2 regions of the Bradyrhizobium huanghuaihaiense genome follow, and region 2 is predicted to be linked to the other one. Evidence: predicted binding sites of a transcription regulator. Region 2 holds the regulator's gene; the other holds the start of a gene.

Region 1 (7,873 bases), 2.6 Mb from region 2:
GGACGTTGCCGGCGATGTCGGCGAGCTCGACGCCGAGACCGCCGATGCGGTCGGCAAGCTGATCGATCAGGCGTTCGGCAAGCGTCCGGTTCGATCCGGTGTCCAGTACTGCAAGTTGTGCCAGGGACATGTACGCGCTTTCTCCAGTCCGAGCCGGTGATCGGCCCTCGGCGGCATTCCCATTCCAGTTTTGACCTTAGAGGATGATTCGCGTCCGGCGTCTTGCCCAGGAGTGCACGAGAGCGGGCATTACAGCTTATAAGCTGTGCGGAATCCGCCCCAGTGCCGGCCCGTGACGCGGATCGGCACGTCGATCTCGCGCATCATCACCGTGTTCCCGTTACCCATGTCGCGGGCATAGCTCTGGACCAGGTACGAGCGTTGGTTGTGGGCGGCGGCGAGCCCCGCCGGATCGTTGAAGATGCGCCGGTTGCGGCTGTTGGCCGTGTTCCAGGCGACATCGCCCGGCCGCTGCGGGTGCGAATAGATCTTGTTGTGCACCGGCAAAAAGCCGTTGCGGTCGACCATGGCGCAGAACGCCATGCGCGGGTCCTTGGCGAGAAAGGCTTCCTGGAACGGCGGCAGCGCACGGTCGGCCCAGTCCAGATAGCGGGTGCGGTATTGCTGCGGATTGGTGCCGGCGATCTCGACATAGTCGGTGTCGAAGAGGTCGTCGACCTTGATCTCGCCGCGAGCAACCGCCTGTTCGAAGATTTGGGTCAGCGCGTTGCCTGCCTCCATCGCGCGGGTGACGAACTCGGTGTTCTCCTCGTGGATCGACCAGAGCTTGTCCTCGATCTTCTCGCAGAGCTCGGCATTGGGGCTGACGAACTGCGCGCGGGCACCGGCCTTGGATTGCTCCGTCACGCGCAGGCGGCAGGCGCCGACCTGTTCGAGGCTGCCTTCGATGATCGCCTGCGGCGCCAGCCGGCCGGCGTCCGCGCCGCCGATCAGGACGCCGTCCATCGCGATTTCATAGACCGGCATCACGCCGCGCGCGCTCTCGAACTTGAGGTGGCAGGGCAGCCGCTCGGTCTTGCGGCGGTCGTCGTGCTCGCTCTGGCGCAGCAGCACGGCGCAGCGCGACTTCAGCTTCCGGGCGAAGGTGGTGACGGCCCTGCCGGCGCTGGCGACGCTCTCGCCATGGGTTTCCGCCGCCTTGGTCGCGGCGTCGATCTCGGCCGCGCTCTCGCCGACCGAGATGATGAACTCCGAGGCGTTCGCGGCATTGCCGGAGACTTCGCTCGTGGTGGCGTTCTGCTCGGCCACCGCGCCGTTGACGGTCTCGAACACCGGGCGGATCGCCTCGATCGCCTGCGAGATGCGGTGCACGGCATCGGCCGAGCCCGCGGCATCGCGCTGCAGCGCGTCGATCTTTTTTGTGATCTCTTCGGTCGCGCCTTGCGTCTGCACCGCGAGCGCCTTGACCTCGGTGGCGACGACCGCAAATCCCTTGCCGGCGGCGCCGGCGCGTGCGGCCTCGATGGTCGAGTTGAGCGCGAGCAGCGTCGTCTGCCGCGCGATCTGCGCGATCAGATTGACGACGTTGCCGATCGCGGCGGAGGACTCGCGCAAGCGGTCGACATTGGCGCGCGCTTCCTGTGCCGCAGCACTGGCCTCGTCGGCGAGCTTGCCGGCCGCGCGCACCTGCGCCCCGATGCCTTGCGCGGACTGGGTGAACTTGTCGGCCGCATGGGCGAAGGTGGATGCGGTCGATTGGGCGGCGTTGGTGCGGCCGGTCAGGGCATCGGTGCGGTCGCGAATGGCGGCAAGCGTCTCAGCGGTCGCCTCGGCGCCGCCGGCCACCGAATTGGCGGCGCGCTCGAGCTGGCGGATCATGGCCCCGAGCTCGAGTTCCAGCAGTTCCAGGATTTCCCTGGCCGAATCGCCCTCATTGGCCGGGACCGGCTCGGAAATGGTCGCCGGCTGCACAGCCTGCGGGGTGGCCGCCGGCGCAGCCGTATCCGGCGGACGCTTCCGAAACAGTCCGAATGCCATGAGGTCTCTCTTGTCGGCGGGCGGGCGGACGCTATTTTCGCAGGCCGGAATGAAATCAGGGTTAACAATGCCCGACATCTGGGCACGGACCGTTGGGGTGGCTATCTCTGCAGTGCTACCTTGAAGCCTCAGGGCCCTTTGATTCCGGTGGGTTGGCGGCCTATAAGGCCGCGCTTCCCACGCTCACCTTTGGCTGACTATCCCACAAGAGACCACGCATGGCCGGACATTCCCAATTCAAGAACATCATGCACCGCAAGGGGCGGCAGGATGCGCAGAAGTCGAAACTGTTCGGCAAGCTGGCGCGGGAAATCACCGTCGCCGCCAAGCTGGGGACCCCCGACCCCGCCATGAACCCGCGCCTGCGCGCCGCCGTGATCGCCGCGCGCCAGGAGAACATGCCGAAGGACAATATCGAGCGCGCCATCAAGAAGGCGCTCGGCAGCGACGGCGAGAACTATGACGAAATCCGCTACGAGGGCTATGGCCCCGGCGGCGTCGCCGTCATCGTCGAGGCGCTGACCGACAACCGCAACCGCGCCGCCTCCGACATCCGCTCCTTCTTCACCAAGTCCGGCGGCAATCTCGGCGAAACCGGCTCGGTCTCCTTCATGTTCGACCGCACCGGCATCATCGAATACGACCGCAGCGTCGCCGATGACGATGCGGTGCTCGATGCCGCGATCGAGGCCGGCGCCGACGACGTCGTCTCCGGCGAAGGCGGCCACGAGATCTATGCCTCGACCGAAGGCTATCGCGACGTCGCCAAGGCGCTCGAAGCCAAGTTCGGCGAGCCGCGCAAGGCCGCGCTGATCTGGAAGCCGCAGAACACGGTCGCGGTCGACGACGAGACCGGCGAGAAGCTCTTGAAACTGATGGACCTGCTCAACGAGCACGACGACGTCCAGAACGTCTACGCCAATTTCGAGGTGTCGGACGCGCTTGTTGCGAAGATGGGCGGGTAGGGCAGCTCGTGTCCCGGACGCGCTGCAGCGTCCCCGGCGATGCGAAGCATCGTCCGGTACGCTGCTGCGCAGAGCTGGGACCCATGATGCCTCATATGCCGGCGGCAATATGGGCCCCGGTTCAGCGCCGCACCGCTTTGCGCTGCGTCGCGCCCGGGGCACGAGACCGCCTTTCCCCTGTTACTTCCGTTCTGTTTCTGTTTCCCCCGCCGCGGCCAGCCGCTATCACTGGCCCATGACTGCGCTCCCGATTCGTGGCCCCGTACGCATCATCGGCATCGACCCCGGCCTGCGCCGCACCGGCTGGGGCGTGATCGAGGCCGAGGGCAATCGGCTGATCTATGTCGCCTGCGGCTCGGTGGAACCGCCGGATGATCTGCCGCTGTCGAGCCGGCTGCTCGCGATCCATGAAGGGCTCGCGTCCGTCCTGTCCAGCCACAAGCCGATGGAAGCCGCGGTCGAGCAGACCTTTGTGAACAAGGACGGCGTTGCGACGCTCAAGCTCGGCCAGGCCCGCGGCGTCGCCATGCTGGCGCCCGCAATGTTCGGCATCAGTGTCGCCGAATATGCGCCGAACCAGGTCAAGAAGACGGTGGTCGGCGCCGGCCACGCCGACAAGCAACAGATTGCGATGATGCTCAAGATATTGCTGCCGAAAGCCGAGCCGCCGTCCGCTGATGCTGCCGACGCGCTCGCCATCGCCATCACCCACGCCCATCACCGCCAGAGCACGGCGCTCAGGCTGAAGGTGGCGGGGTTATGATCGGCAAGCTCAAGGGCCTGATCGACACCTACGGCGAGGACTTCGTCATCCTCGACGTCGGCGGCGTCGGCTATCAGGTGCACTGCTCGTCGCGCACGCTGCAGCATCTGCCTTCGCCCGGCGAAGCCGCCGTGCTGTCGATCGAGACTTACGTCCGCGAGGATCAAATCAAACTGTTCGGCTTCCGCACCGACCAGGAGCGCGAATGGTTTCGCCTGCTGCAGACCGTGCAGGGCGTCGGCGCCAAGGTCGCGCTCGCGGTGCTCGGCACGCTACAGCCTTCCGATCTCGCCAATGCCATCGCGCTGCGCGACAAGGCGGCGGTGTCGCGTTCGCCCGGTGTCGGCCCCAAGGTCGCCGAGCGCATCGTCACCGAGCTGAAGGACAAGGCGCCGGCCTTTGCCAGTGTGGATCCCGCCGTCGTGCATCTCGCCGGCGCCGTCGACGACCAGCGCGCGCCGCGGCCGGTGGCGGATGCGATCTCCGCGCTGGTTAATCTCGGCTACGGCCAGCCGCAGGCCGCCGCCGCGATTGCCTCGGCCTCGCGCAGCGCGGGTGAAGGCGCCGAGACGGCGCAGCTCATTCGCCTCGGCTTGAAGGAATTGGCGAAGTGAGCGATCCCAAAGCCTCCCGCATGGTCTCGCCCGAGCGCCGCAGCGACGATGTCGGCGACACCGCGCTGCGTCCGCAATCGCTGTCCGATTTCGTCGGCCAGCAGCAGGCGCGCAAGAACCTTTCGATCTTCATCGAGGCGGCGCGAAAGCGCGGCGAGGCGCTGGATCACGTGCTGTTCGTCGGTCCTCCCGGCCTCGGCAAGACCACGCTGGCGCAGATCGTGGCGAAAGAACTCGGCGTCGGCTTTCGTGCCACCTCGGGCCCGGTGATCGCCAAGGCCGGCGATCTCGCCGCCCTGCTCACCAATCTCGAAGAGCGCGACGTGCTCTTCATCGACGAGATCCATCGCCTGAGCCCCGCGGTCGAAGAGGTGCTCTATCCCGCGATGGAGGACTTTCAGCTCGACCTCATCATCGGCGAGGGTCCGGCGGCGCGTTCGGTGAAGATCGAGCTGTCGAAATTCACCCTCGTCGGCGCCACCACGCGCGCAGGGCTCCTCACCAATCCCCTGCGTGACCGCTTCGGCATTCCGGTTCGGCTCAATTTCTACACCATCGAGGAGCTCGAGAGCATCGTCAGCCGCGGCGCGCGCGTGCTCAATGTCGGCATGAGCGCGGACGGCGCCAACGAGATCGCGCGCCGCGCCCGCGGCACGCCGCGCATCGCCGGCCGCCTGCTCCGTCGTGTCCGCGATTTTGCGTCGGCGGCGAATGCCGATACGATCGACCGCAAGATCGCCGACCATGCATTGAGCGCGCTCGAGGTCGACGCCGCGGGCCTCGATGCCATGGACCGCCGCTATCTCTCGACCATCGCGCTCAACTATGGTGGCGGTCCGGTCGGTGTCGAGACCATGGCCGCCGCGCTCTCCGAGCCGCGCGATGCGATCGAGGACATCATCGAGCCCTATCTGATCCAGTGCGGCTATCTCCAGCGCACCCCGCGCGGCCGCCTGCTCACCTCGCATGCCTTCCGCCATCTCGGCCTCGCCGAGCCCAATCGCGATGCGGCACAGTTCGGCCTGTTCGGCACCGACGAGAGCGACGACTGATCGCCGCAGCCGATGAACCCGCGGGTTTCATTCGATCACTAATCCGAACGCGCGGCGTGATCGCCGCCGAGGATTGGATTGGGAAGGAATGGCGCCAGCGGACGATAGCGGATTGCTCGAGACCGTCGCGGCGGCACCGCAGCTGCGCACGCCCGACCAGACCGAGGCATTCCTCGATTCCCTGCCGCTGGGTGAGCTGGCGTCGATGTGGTGCGCGCTCCAGCGCGTCAGCCGGCGCGACCAGGCCGGCAGCATCTGGGCCATCAAACTCTATTTCGACCATTTGCCGCACCGCCTGCCGCAGGCTGCGCTCGATCTGGTGTTGGGGGTGCTGAAGACGGAGGCCGACAAGCCGACGGTGATGCAGCTTAACGACAAATTCCTGCTGGCGCTGCTCTATGCGCACGGCCCGGAGGTGATCGCGCGGATCGAGCGCGAGGCCGCGCACAATGACCGGCTGCGCTGGCTGCTCGGCGGCGTGCATGGTGGCCCTGACGAACCCTTGACGCCCCGCATCGCGCGCATCGCCGACAGCGAGGCCTGGCAGGCCGACCATCTGGCGCAGCGCACGCCGCGCGAGCCGCTCGATTGCGCCAGCATGTCGGTCTCCGAGCTCGCCCACGCCTGGGTCGAGCAATATTCGAGGTCCGATCGCGACCAGGACGACAATCTGTTCACCATCATGGATTTCGAGCGCGACCTGCGCGAGGAAGATCCCGACGGGATGATCGACCTGATCCTCGAGATCGTGAAGATCGAGTCCAATCCGGTGCTGCTGGCCCTGCTGGCCGCTGGTCCCCTCGAAGACGTGATCAGTGTCGGCACGATCGACCGCATCGAGCACGAGGCGCGGATCAACCAACGTTTTCGTGACCTGCTCGGCGGTGTCTGGTATTACCGGGCGTCCGACGAGCTGAAGTCACGGCTGGATGCGCTGGTCGGCGAGAGCCGCTGGTAGGTTTGTGCAGGCCTCTGCACGCAAATGCAGACGGCCTGCACGAGCGCACCCCAATTCCGCTCCAATCGGACCGCATCAAGAAGCTGCATCACCATCGGGCTTCCATGATCACACGGCGTCGTTTCATCCGGTCCATCGGGGCCTTGTCAGCCCTCGGCGTCTCGACCGCTGCCTACGGCGTCGGGATCGAGCCGGTGCTGCGGCTCCGCGTCACCCGCTACCATCCGATCCCGCGGCAATGGCCGGCGGATTTTCCGCTGAAGATTGCCGCGATCGCCGACATCCATGCCTGCGATCCCTGGATGTCGCTGGAGCGGATCGAGGGCATCGTCGATCGCACCAACGCGCTCAACCCCGACCTCATCGTGCTGCTCGGCGACTATGTCGCCGGCCTTCACCAGGTCACGCGCTTCATTCCGTCGAGCGAATGGGCGAGGGTGCTGGCGGGCCTGAAGGCGCCGCTCGGCGTCCACGCCGTCATGGGCAATCACGACTATTGGGTCGATAAGGCCGTGCAGCAGGTCGGGCACGGGCCGACGGTTGCTCACCGCGCGCTGGAGGCGGCCGGTATTCCCGTCTACGAGAACGATGCCGTGCGCCTCAGCAAGGACGGCCGCCCGTTCTGGCTCGCCGGTCTCGGCGATCAGCTCGCCTTCCTGCCGGCGCGGCGTTTCCGCAGCACGGGGCGCTTCGGCGCCGACGATCTCACGGCAACGCTCGCCAAGGTCACCGACGACGCGCCCGTCGTCCTGCTTGCACACGAGCCCAACATCGCGCCGCGCGTGCCTGCGCGCGTCGCGCTGCAACTGTCCGGTCATACCCATGGCGGCCAGGTCCGCCTGCTCGGCTGGTCGCCGGCCGTTCCGAAGCAGCAAGGCATCCGGCTTGCCTATGGTCACGTCAGGCTGAAATGCGACGTCATCATCTCCGGCGGTCTCGGTTGCAGCATCATGCCGGTCCGTTTCGGCGTGCCGCCGGAGATCGTCGAGGTTACGTTGGGGCGGGCCGCGCCGGTAGTATCCTGACCCGCTTGCGCGGACCGCGATTTTTGCGCAAAACGGAGCGACAGCGACAAGCGAAGAGGCTCGCGACGTGACTGCCCATCTCGACGGCGAGATCCGCGACGGCCGCCACCACATGCAGGTCCGCGTCTACTACGAGGACACGGATTTTTCCGGGATCGTCTATCACGCCAATTATCTGCGCTACATGGAGCGCGGCCGGACCAATCATCTCAGGCTGATGGGCGCCGAGCAGCAGGCGCTGTTCGAGCAGGTGGAGACGGAAGGCGCCGGCTTTGCCTTCGTCGTGCGCTCGATGCATCTCGATTTCCTCAAGCCCGCGCGGATGGACGACGTGCTCGACGTCGTGACCTGGCCGATCGCGGTGAAGGGCGCCTCCATCATGCTGGCGCAGGAGGTGCGGCGCGGCGAGGACGTGCTGGTGAAGGCCGAGGTGCGCGTCGCCTTCATCAGCGACGGCCGCGCCCAGCCGATCCCGAAATCGATCCGCACCTTGATGAA
Region 2 (7,873 bases):
CGAGGTCTGCAGCCAGCCGGTATAGTAGCCGCGCTTGTCGTCCGGCACATGCTCGGCAACGTAGGTGATGGCGCCACCATATTCGCCGCCCAGGCACAGGCCCTGGATCATGCGGAGGCCGAAGAGGAGGAACGCGGCCGTCAGACCGATCGACTGGTAGGTCGGGATTAATCCGATCGCCCCCGTGCCCAGTCCCATTCCGCTGAGTGTGATGAGAAACGTATATTTGCGGCCGACCCGGTCACCCATCCATCCGAACAGGAAGGCCCCTAGCGGACGGATGAGAAATCCTGCCGTAAAGAGCGCGATCGTGCTGAGGAGGGCTGCAACCGGGTGGGATTGCTCGAAGAACTTGACCGATAGAACTGCGGCCAGGCTGCCGAAGATATAGAAATCATACCATTCGATGATGTTTCCCACCGACGCAGCGATGATCACGCGGCGAAAATCGCTCGGAATTTGCATGGGCATTTGCAACTCCTATGGTTTCAAGATGTCTCCTCGCGTGTTTCAGCGGTCGATCTTCTCGCGGAGTGCGTGATGCGCGGCGTTGCATGCGCCTGCTATCGAGTTGCGTCGGCAACGCCTGACCTCAGGGGAGTATTGGACCACCTGAGGTGAGCTCCAGCGGCTTTAGAACCGCGAGCAGCCACCGCCTTGCCATTTGCCGGAGAGGCGGGGAACCGTAGTGTAGTCCCAGCAGGGGCGGGCACCTTATGAGACTTTCGGCGCAATCGACGGGCCTGGGGCGCGTTTGTGAAGGAGGCCGCACGCGCTCAAATTCTCCGTGACGTCTGGCGGGCAGCGAACGGAAGGTCGTCCCAGGCGTTGTGTGGGGTCTATCAGAGGATCCCACCATGCAGAACATCGCAGAGCATATGGAAGTCATCGGCGCCGACGGCGTCCATGTCGGCACGGTCGACCGCGTCGAGGGCAACCGCATCAAGCTGACGAAGAAAGACAGCGGCGAGGGCAGCCACAAGGGGCACCACCATTTCATCGACAAGGGTCTCGTCGCCGGGGTCGAGGGGAACAAGGTCCGCCTCTCGGCCAAGGCGGACGTCGCCGTGACGATGGAAGAGGAAAAGTAGGGCGCACCCTCTTCGTTCCTGATCTGTACCGCTATTCGTCCGCCTGCACGTTCCGGTAGCCTCTGAGCCAGTCGCGTATCGTAAGGTGCAGGAATGGCGGAGCCGGGCCGGCCGCAGCGTGTCTCGCAAGGGATCGCAGGAACCTGGCCGGCGGGGCGCTCCGCGTCCGCTGGCGGCCTCGCACCCGCAGGCTTCGACCTCTGGTCCGCGATCGCCGGGACTTTGCGCCAATGGGCCAGCGCCGAGGCCGGCGCGGGCCGGCTGTTGCCGTGGGTTCCCGTCGCTTTCGGCAGCGGCATCGGGCTCTACTTTGCGGCCGACCGCGAGCCGGTGCTGTGGGTCGTTGCCACAACGGCGATCGCGCTGCTGCTCGGCGCCGTCCTGGTGCGGCGGAGCCGGCTGTTTGCCCCTGCGATCATGATCGCGGCGGTTGCGGCCGGCTTTGCCGTCGCCACCTGGAAGACGGCGCGCATCGCGCACACCGTTCTGGCAAAGCCGCTCTATTCAGTGTCGTTGTCGGGCTTCGTCGAGACGCGCGACATCCGCGAGCGCACCGATCGCTTCGTGCTGCGCGTCACCGCGATGGAGGCGCAGCGCAGCGACATCAGGTTGGAGCGCGTGCGGCTATCGGTGCGCAAGGGGACAGCGCCCGAGGTCGGCAGCTTCGTGCAGCTCAAGGCGCGGCTGATGCCGCCGATCTCGCCGGTGCGCCCCGGCAGCTACGATTTCTCGCGCGACATGTTCTTCCAGGGCATCGGTGCCTCCGGCTTCGTGATGGGCGCCATCACGGCTTCGGTGCCGCCGGAGACCGGCGGCTTGCGGCTGCGCTACGCCGCCTTCATGCAGGGCCTGCGCGATGCGATCGACGCGCGCATCCGTGCCGTGCTCGAAGGCGACAACCGCGCGATCGCGACCGCGCTATTGACCGGCCGGCGCGATGCCATCACTGCGCCCGTCAATGACGCGATGTTCGTCTCGGGGCTCGGCCACGTGCTGTCGATCTCCGGCTATCACATGGCGGTGGTTGCCGGCGTCGTGTTCTTCGCGGTGCGCGCGCTGCTGGCCTTGATCCCGGGACTGGCGGTCGGCTTCCCCATCAAGAAATGGTCGGCGGCTGCAGCGCTGGTTGCCGCCGCGTTTTATCTTCTGCTCTCGGGCGCGGAGGTCGCGACGCAACGCTCGTTCTTCATGACCGCGGTGGTGCTGATCGCCGTCATGGTCGATCGCCGCGCCATCACCTTCCGCACGCTGGCCGTGGCCGCGCTGATCGTGCTCGCGGTGGCGCCGGAGGCGCTGGTTCACCCCAGTTTCCAGATGTCGTTTGCGGCAACGCTCGGGCTGGTGGCGCTGGTGCAGATCGGCATGCCGAACCTGTTTGCCTCGCCCGACCATTCCGCGACCGCGCGCATCGCGCTGTGGGGCGGCCGCGAGATCGCGATGCTGTTCCTGGCCTCGCTGATCGCGGGGCTTGCGACCACGCCCTATGCTGCCTTCCACTTCCACCGCGTCACGCCTTACGGCGTGCTCGCCAATCTCGGCGCGATGCCGGTGGTCTCGGCGCTGGTGATGCCGGCCGGATTGTTAAGCTTGCTCGCTGCTCCCTTCGGGCTCGATGGCGTGTTCTGGTGGCTGATGGGGATCGGCATCGACTGGATGGTCGCGGTGTCGCGCTGGGTGGCGGCCCTGCCGGGCGCGGTCGGCCGCATCCCGGCGTTCGGCATCGCGCCGCTGATCGCGGCCAGTCTCGGCATCATTGTCATGGGCCTCTTGCGCACGCCGTTGCGCTGGTCAGGCGGGCTGGTGCTGCTGGCTGCGATCCTCTGGGGCCTGTCGGCGCGGCCGCCGGATATCCTGATCGCCGGGGACGGCCAGAGCGTCGCGGTCCGGGGCAGGGACGGGCACCTGCACGTGATCCGGGCGAGCAAGGACAGCTTTCTGCTGAAGGAGTGGCCGGCTGCCGATGCCGATCCGCGCGATGCCGCCAATGGTACTCTGGCCGACGGCGTGTCGTGCGACGAGGCCGGCTGCGTGACGCCGCTTGCCGACGGGCGCCTCGTCGCGCTGGCCTTGCGCATCGATGCGCTGGCGGACGATTGCAGCCGCGCCGCGCTGGTGGTGACGGCCCGGCCGGCTGCGCCGGATTGCGCGGCGATGGTGGTGGACCGGCAGCGCCTTGCCGCGCAGGGCGCATTGGCGCTGACACGGCGGGGCGACGGCTTTGCGGTGCAGACGGTTAAAGCAAGAGGCGCAGACCGCCCGTGGGCGGCGGCAACCGCCGGCGAAGGCGATTTCGGCGCGACCCTTGCGCCGCCGGCGGCGGCGCCCCGTAACCGGGATGCGACGCCGTCCGAGGCGGACATGCAGGCTGAGGATTGAGGAGGCGGGCTACAGGTACCAGGCCAGCACGGCGTCGAGCCCGGCGCTCCCGATTACCGGCAAGGCAACCATCTGGCTCAGCCCGGACGCGCGGGCTTCGGCCGCGGCGATCGATTTGTCATGCGCGAGATCATCGTTGAGCGCAGGCATCCCCGTGGCCCAGGCGCCGCCGATGCTGCCGTCGCCCCTCGTGATGGACTTGTCCGCATAGAGCGCGGCAAGGTCGGTCTGGGCGCTGCAATCGCCGGCGCGGAAGACCAGCGCAGAACGAGCCTCGTTCGGCCCCCAGATCTCGAAGCGCCGCGCAATCGGCGTTGCCTGCGCGGAGAGGAAGGTCAGCACCCAGGTCTGGTCGGTGCCGGTCCGGTAGGGAACGCCGACGCCGAGATTGATCCCGACCTCGGCGGCGTCTTCCCAGCGCAGAAAGCTCTTGGCGTTGTGCAGGTCCTTGATGATCAGCGGCAGGCCGGCTTTCCAGGTGCGTCCGGGCAGGCCGAAGCCGCGCGGAAACCTGGTGTGGCGCGAGTTGAACTCGAACATGTCGGCGGTGCCATAGTAACCGTCGACCAGGCCCATCTCGTGGGAGGTATCGGGGTCGTTGTGCCAGAGCTCGATCGCGCCGACATGCGCCTCGTCGTCGCCGCAGAACAGGACCATCACGGCTTGCAGGAATTCGCCTGAAAATACCGGCACCGCCACGCCGCAAGTCAGGCCCGCCGCGAGCGCCTGGTCGGTCCGCCTGAAATAGGAGTTGGCGAATTTGGTGAGGATGACGGGATGGCCGGAAGCCCAGGCCTTGCCGGGAAGGCCCTCATCCCGACCGAAGCGCAGCTCTTCACTTGCGGCCCTGAACGCGGACAGCCCTTCGCCGTAGAGGCCCCCGCCGAATTCCAGCCGCGTACGCGTCCGGTCGGGCACCCAGAGTTCAACGACGCGAATGAAGGTCTTCATCGAACGTGTCCGCCGCCTCAAGCCTTTTGGCAGCATCGGCCATTTGCCTGCGGAACGGACGTTCAAAATTCAGGCAGGGCAGCGCAAACTTCGTGCGACGGAGAAGAGCGGCGGCTGATCGGCGAAGGTATTTTCGAAGATGCAAACCACACCACGTCGCCGGCCACGGCCGGCGATGGCGATTTCAATCATGGCCCGACCCGCGAGCCGGGGCTGCTACGATCAGCCGATCGGCAGGCGTGTGATCGTCGGCCTGTCGGCCATGGTCTGCGGCTTGTGCTCGCGCTCGCCGAGTGGCTGGGTCACCGGCAATTGCAGCACGGTTGCGCGCTGGCCTTCGACGAGCTGAGTCACCAGCACGTATTTGCCGTCGGGAAATTCGATCGCATCGTGATGGCGATCCGGAATGTGCGGGTCGATCTTGCCGAACTTGCCGACGCGCGAGTTGATGGTGCGCGTCCAGATCCAGCGATTGTCGTAGCGGACGTTGTCGGCGAAGGCGAGCTCCGTTCCCGGCAGCAGGCATACCGCGACGGACATGTCGGCTTCGGAGGCGAAGCCGCGTGTCGAGGTGCCGCGGAAGGTTGTCGTGACGATCGTCTCACCGACTTCGGCAGGACGCGTCGCGACGGCGTGCAGGCTGTAGTCACACATCGGGGTGCTCCTCATTCGAAGATAGCGACCCGCGCCTCTTGTCGAGGCACAAGCCTCTATCAGAGTGGAAGCATACAACGGTCTGCTTGGTTGTGGGCAAATCTGCGGCTTGGGTCCGCACGCCGCCATCACAATATCTTTTTCAGATGCACGAGGAACAAAGCCCGCTTCCGTGCATTCTGCGAGCTTCTTCTTCGTCAGCGGCCAGCAGGTGCCGACCAGCCCGAATACGGCGAGGCCGGTTGCGACTGCTGTCCAACGGCGTCGCGTGCGTTGCGCAATTGCTCACGCGTCGTCGCTGGCGTCGTCTTGCGGACATGATGCGATCGTGCGGCGACGGCCGGTGACACTGACGTTGCGATCAGCGCCATCGCGACGGTGCTCAAGACGATCTTGCGCATGGTTGTCTCCTCGGTTTCTCAAAGGCCCGTAAAGCGATGCGTGCTTTGCGCGGCGTGCCGAGGATCTAGCGCGGGGGAGGTGGCCGGATAATCTGTGCAGAACCAGAAAGACTATCCAGCCGGAGCGGACAATGATCCGCTCCAATCGTTCAGGCGCGGTCGCCAACTGGCGCCGCGGGATGCACTTAGTACTTCCGGTACAGGCCGATCAGCTTGCCCTGAATCTTCACCCGGTTGGGCGGCAGGATGCGGACCTCATAGGCGGCGTTGGCGGGCTCGAGCGCGATCGATGCGCCGCGGCGGCGGAAGCGCTTCAGCGTTGCTTCCTCGTCGTCGATCAGCGCCACCACGATGTCACCGGTGTCGGCGCTCTCGTTGCGCTGGATCAGCGCCATGTCGCCGTCGAGGATGCCGGCTTCCACCATCGAATCGCCGCGCACTTCGAGCGCGTAGTGCTCGCCGGAGCCGAGCATGTCAGGCGGTACGCTGATAGTGTGGCTGCGGGTCTGCAGCGCCTCGATCGGCGTGCCGGCCGCGATACGGCCCATGACGGGCACGGCGACGGGACGCTCACCCTCGTCAGCCGGCGGGCTGGAGGTCGTGCGCACCTTGCCGAGATTGCCTTCGATGACGCTCGGCGTGAAGCCGCGGCGGTTGCCGGCAGCCGCCTGGAGCTCGGGCAGCTTGATGACCTCGATCGCGCGGGCGCGGTTGGGCAGGCGCCGGATGAAGCCGCGCTCCTCGAGCGCGGTGATCAGGCGATGGATACCCGATTTCGAGCGCAGATCGAGCGCGTCCTTCATCTCGTCGAAGGAAGGCGGCACGCCGCTTTCCTTCAGTCGCTCGCTGATGAACCGCAGGAGCTCGTATTGTTTGCGCGTTAACATCTCGACCAAAATCCCCCGGTTGATGTCGTTCGATTCCGAGACGCTCAGTTCAGCGATAAGCCGCTGCATGCTCGAAACAAATCATGAACGGACACTATATGTTCGATACATGTTCCGCAACTGCTTAATTTACCGTGAACGCGACAAAGTTCGCGGAACGCGTGTGGTGACAGCGTTCATACGGGCAGCAGCAGCACCTCGCATTGCGTGCCGGCTTCGGCCTCGGGCGCGAACGGCGCGCGTACGAGAAGTGCCTGTGCCGCAGCGAGATTCGCAAGCAGCGAGGAATCCTGGTGATTGACGGGCAGGGCGATCAGCGTGCCGTCGTCGCGTCGCTCCAGGCGCGTGCGTAGATAATCCTCGCGCTGGTCGTTGGCATTGAGGTCGCGGCCGAGCACGGCGCGCTCGCGGCGATGATGAATCACGGTGCGACCCGACAGTGCGCGAATCAACGGCACCATGAACAGGAAAGCGCAGACGTAGGATGACACGGGATTGCCGGGCAGGCCGATGACGCGCATCGCGTCGAACCGGCCGTGCATCATCGGCTTGCCCGGCCGCATCGCGATCTTCCAGAACGACATCGCGATCCCCTCGGCCTTGAGCGCCTGCTGGACCAGATCGTGGTCGCCGACCGAGGCGCCGCCGGACGTGATCAGGATGTCGGCGCCACTCTCGCGGGCCCGGCGGATCCCGGCGGTGGTGGCTTCCAGCGTGTCGGCGGCAACGCCGAGGTCGACGGTATCGGCGCCCTCCTGGCGGGCGAGCGCGTGCAGGGCGTAGCCGTTGGAATAGACGATCTGGCCGGGGCCGGGCGTCGCGCCCGGCATCACCAGCTCGTCGCCGGTGGCGAGGATCGCGACCTTCGGACGGCGTTGCACGGGTAGGTGCGGGTGATTCATCCCGGCCGCGAGTGCGAGGTCGCGCTCGGTGAGCCGGGCTCCCTTGCGCAGCAGCACCTCGCCCTCGGCAAAGTCGACCCCGGCGCGCCGGATGTGCCGTCCGGGAATCGCTGCTTCCTTGATCGTGATGCGCTTGCCATCAGCGACCGTATCCTCCTGGATCACGACCGTATCCGCGCCGGCGGGAACGACGCCGCCGGTGAAGATCCGGACCGCTTCGCCGGCGCCGACCAACCCGGCAAACGGCCGCCCGGCCGCGACCTCGCCGATCACCGTCAGTTGGGAATCGATCGTCGCCGCATCGGCCGCGCGCACGGCATAGCCGTCCATCGCCGACATCGCCTGCGGCGGCTGCGTGCGCCGCGCCGCGACGTCGCGCGCGAGCACGCGGTGGTAGGCCTGGTCGAGGGGGACCGTCTCCTCAGGCAGCGGCTCTGCGCCGGCAAGCACCGCGGCAAGCGCGTCAGATACCGGCATCAAGGCCACGGGTGAAAACTCCTGCTGAGCACGTTCGGCAAATCGGCGGCGAGAGTTCTAGCCGAGTGCGGCCGCAGAGGCAAAACAGTGGAGATGCAGGATGATTCAGCCTGCGTCGTTCGCTCTATCGCGAA

The links. Region 2 encodes LexA, which represses DNA repair genes until DNA is damaged. Its sites were predicted from a motif close to TGTTCNNNNTGTGTTCNG; they were not measured.
Region 1: a site for LexA is predicted at 3,151-3,168, ahead of ruvC (crossover junction endodeoxyribonuclease RuvC). Genes of this name have one in related genera too.

The regions. Positions count from the first base shown of each region.
Region 1 covers NZ_CP104172.1:1,849,310-1,857,182, forward strand. Annotated here, with positions in the region: gene N2603_RS08710 (methyl-accepting chemotaxis protein) at 1-130, opposite strand, end outside; gene N2603_RS08715 (methyl-accepting chemotaxis protein) at 250-1,998, opposite strand; gene N2603_RS08720 (YebC/PmpR family DNA-binding transcriptional regulator) at 2,217-2,963, shown strand; gene ruvC (crossover junction endodeoxyribonuclease RuvC) at 3,199-3,726, shown strand; gene ruvA (Holliday junction branch migration protein RuvA) at 3,723-4,340, shown strand; gene ruvB (Holliday junction branch migration DNA helicase RuvB) at 4,337-5,392, shown strand; gene N2603_RS08740 (DUF6869 domain-containing protein) at 5,481-6,350, shown strand; gene N2603_RS08745 (metallophosphoesterase) at 6,455-7,375, shown strand; gene ybgC (tol-pal system-associated acyl-CoA thioesterase) at 7,443-7,873, shown strand, end outside.
Region 2 covers NZ_CP104172.1:4,457,970-4,465,842, forward strand. Annotated here, with positions in the region: gene N2603_RS21285 (MFS transporter) at 1-471, opposite strand, end outside; gene N2603_RS21290 (DUF2171 domain-containing protein) at 858-1,091, shown strand; gene N2603_RS21295 (ComEC/Rec2 family competence protein) at 1,185-3,467, shown strand; gene N2603_RS21300 (GAF domain-containing protein) at 3,477-4,418, opposite strand; gene N2603_RS21305 (hypothetical protein) at 4,405-4,536, shown strand; gene N2603_RS21310 (hypothetical protein) at 4,641-5,072, opposite strand; gene N2603_RS21315 (hypothetical protein) at 5,270-5,473, opposite strand; gene lexA (transcriptional repressor LexA) at 5,659-6,360, opposite strand; gene N2603_RS21325 (molybdopterin molybdotransferase MoeA) at 6,537-7,748, opposite strand.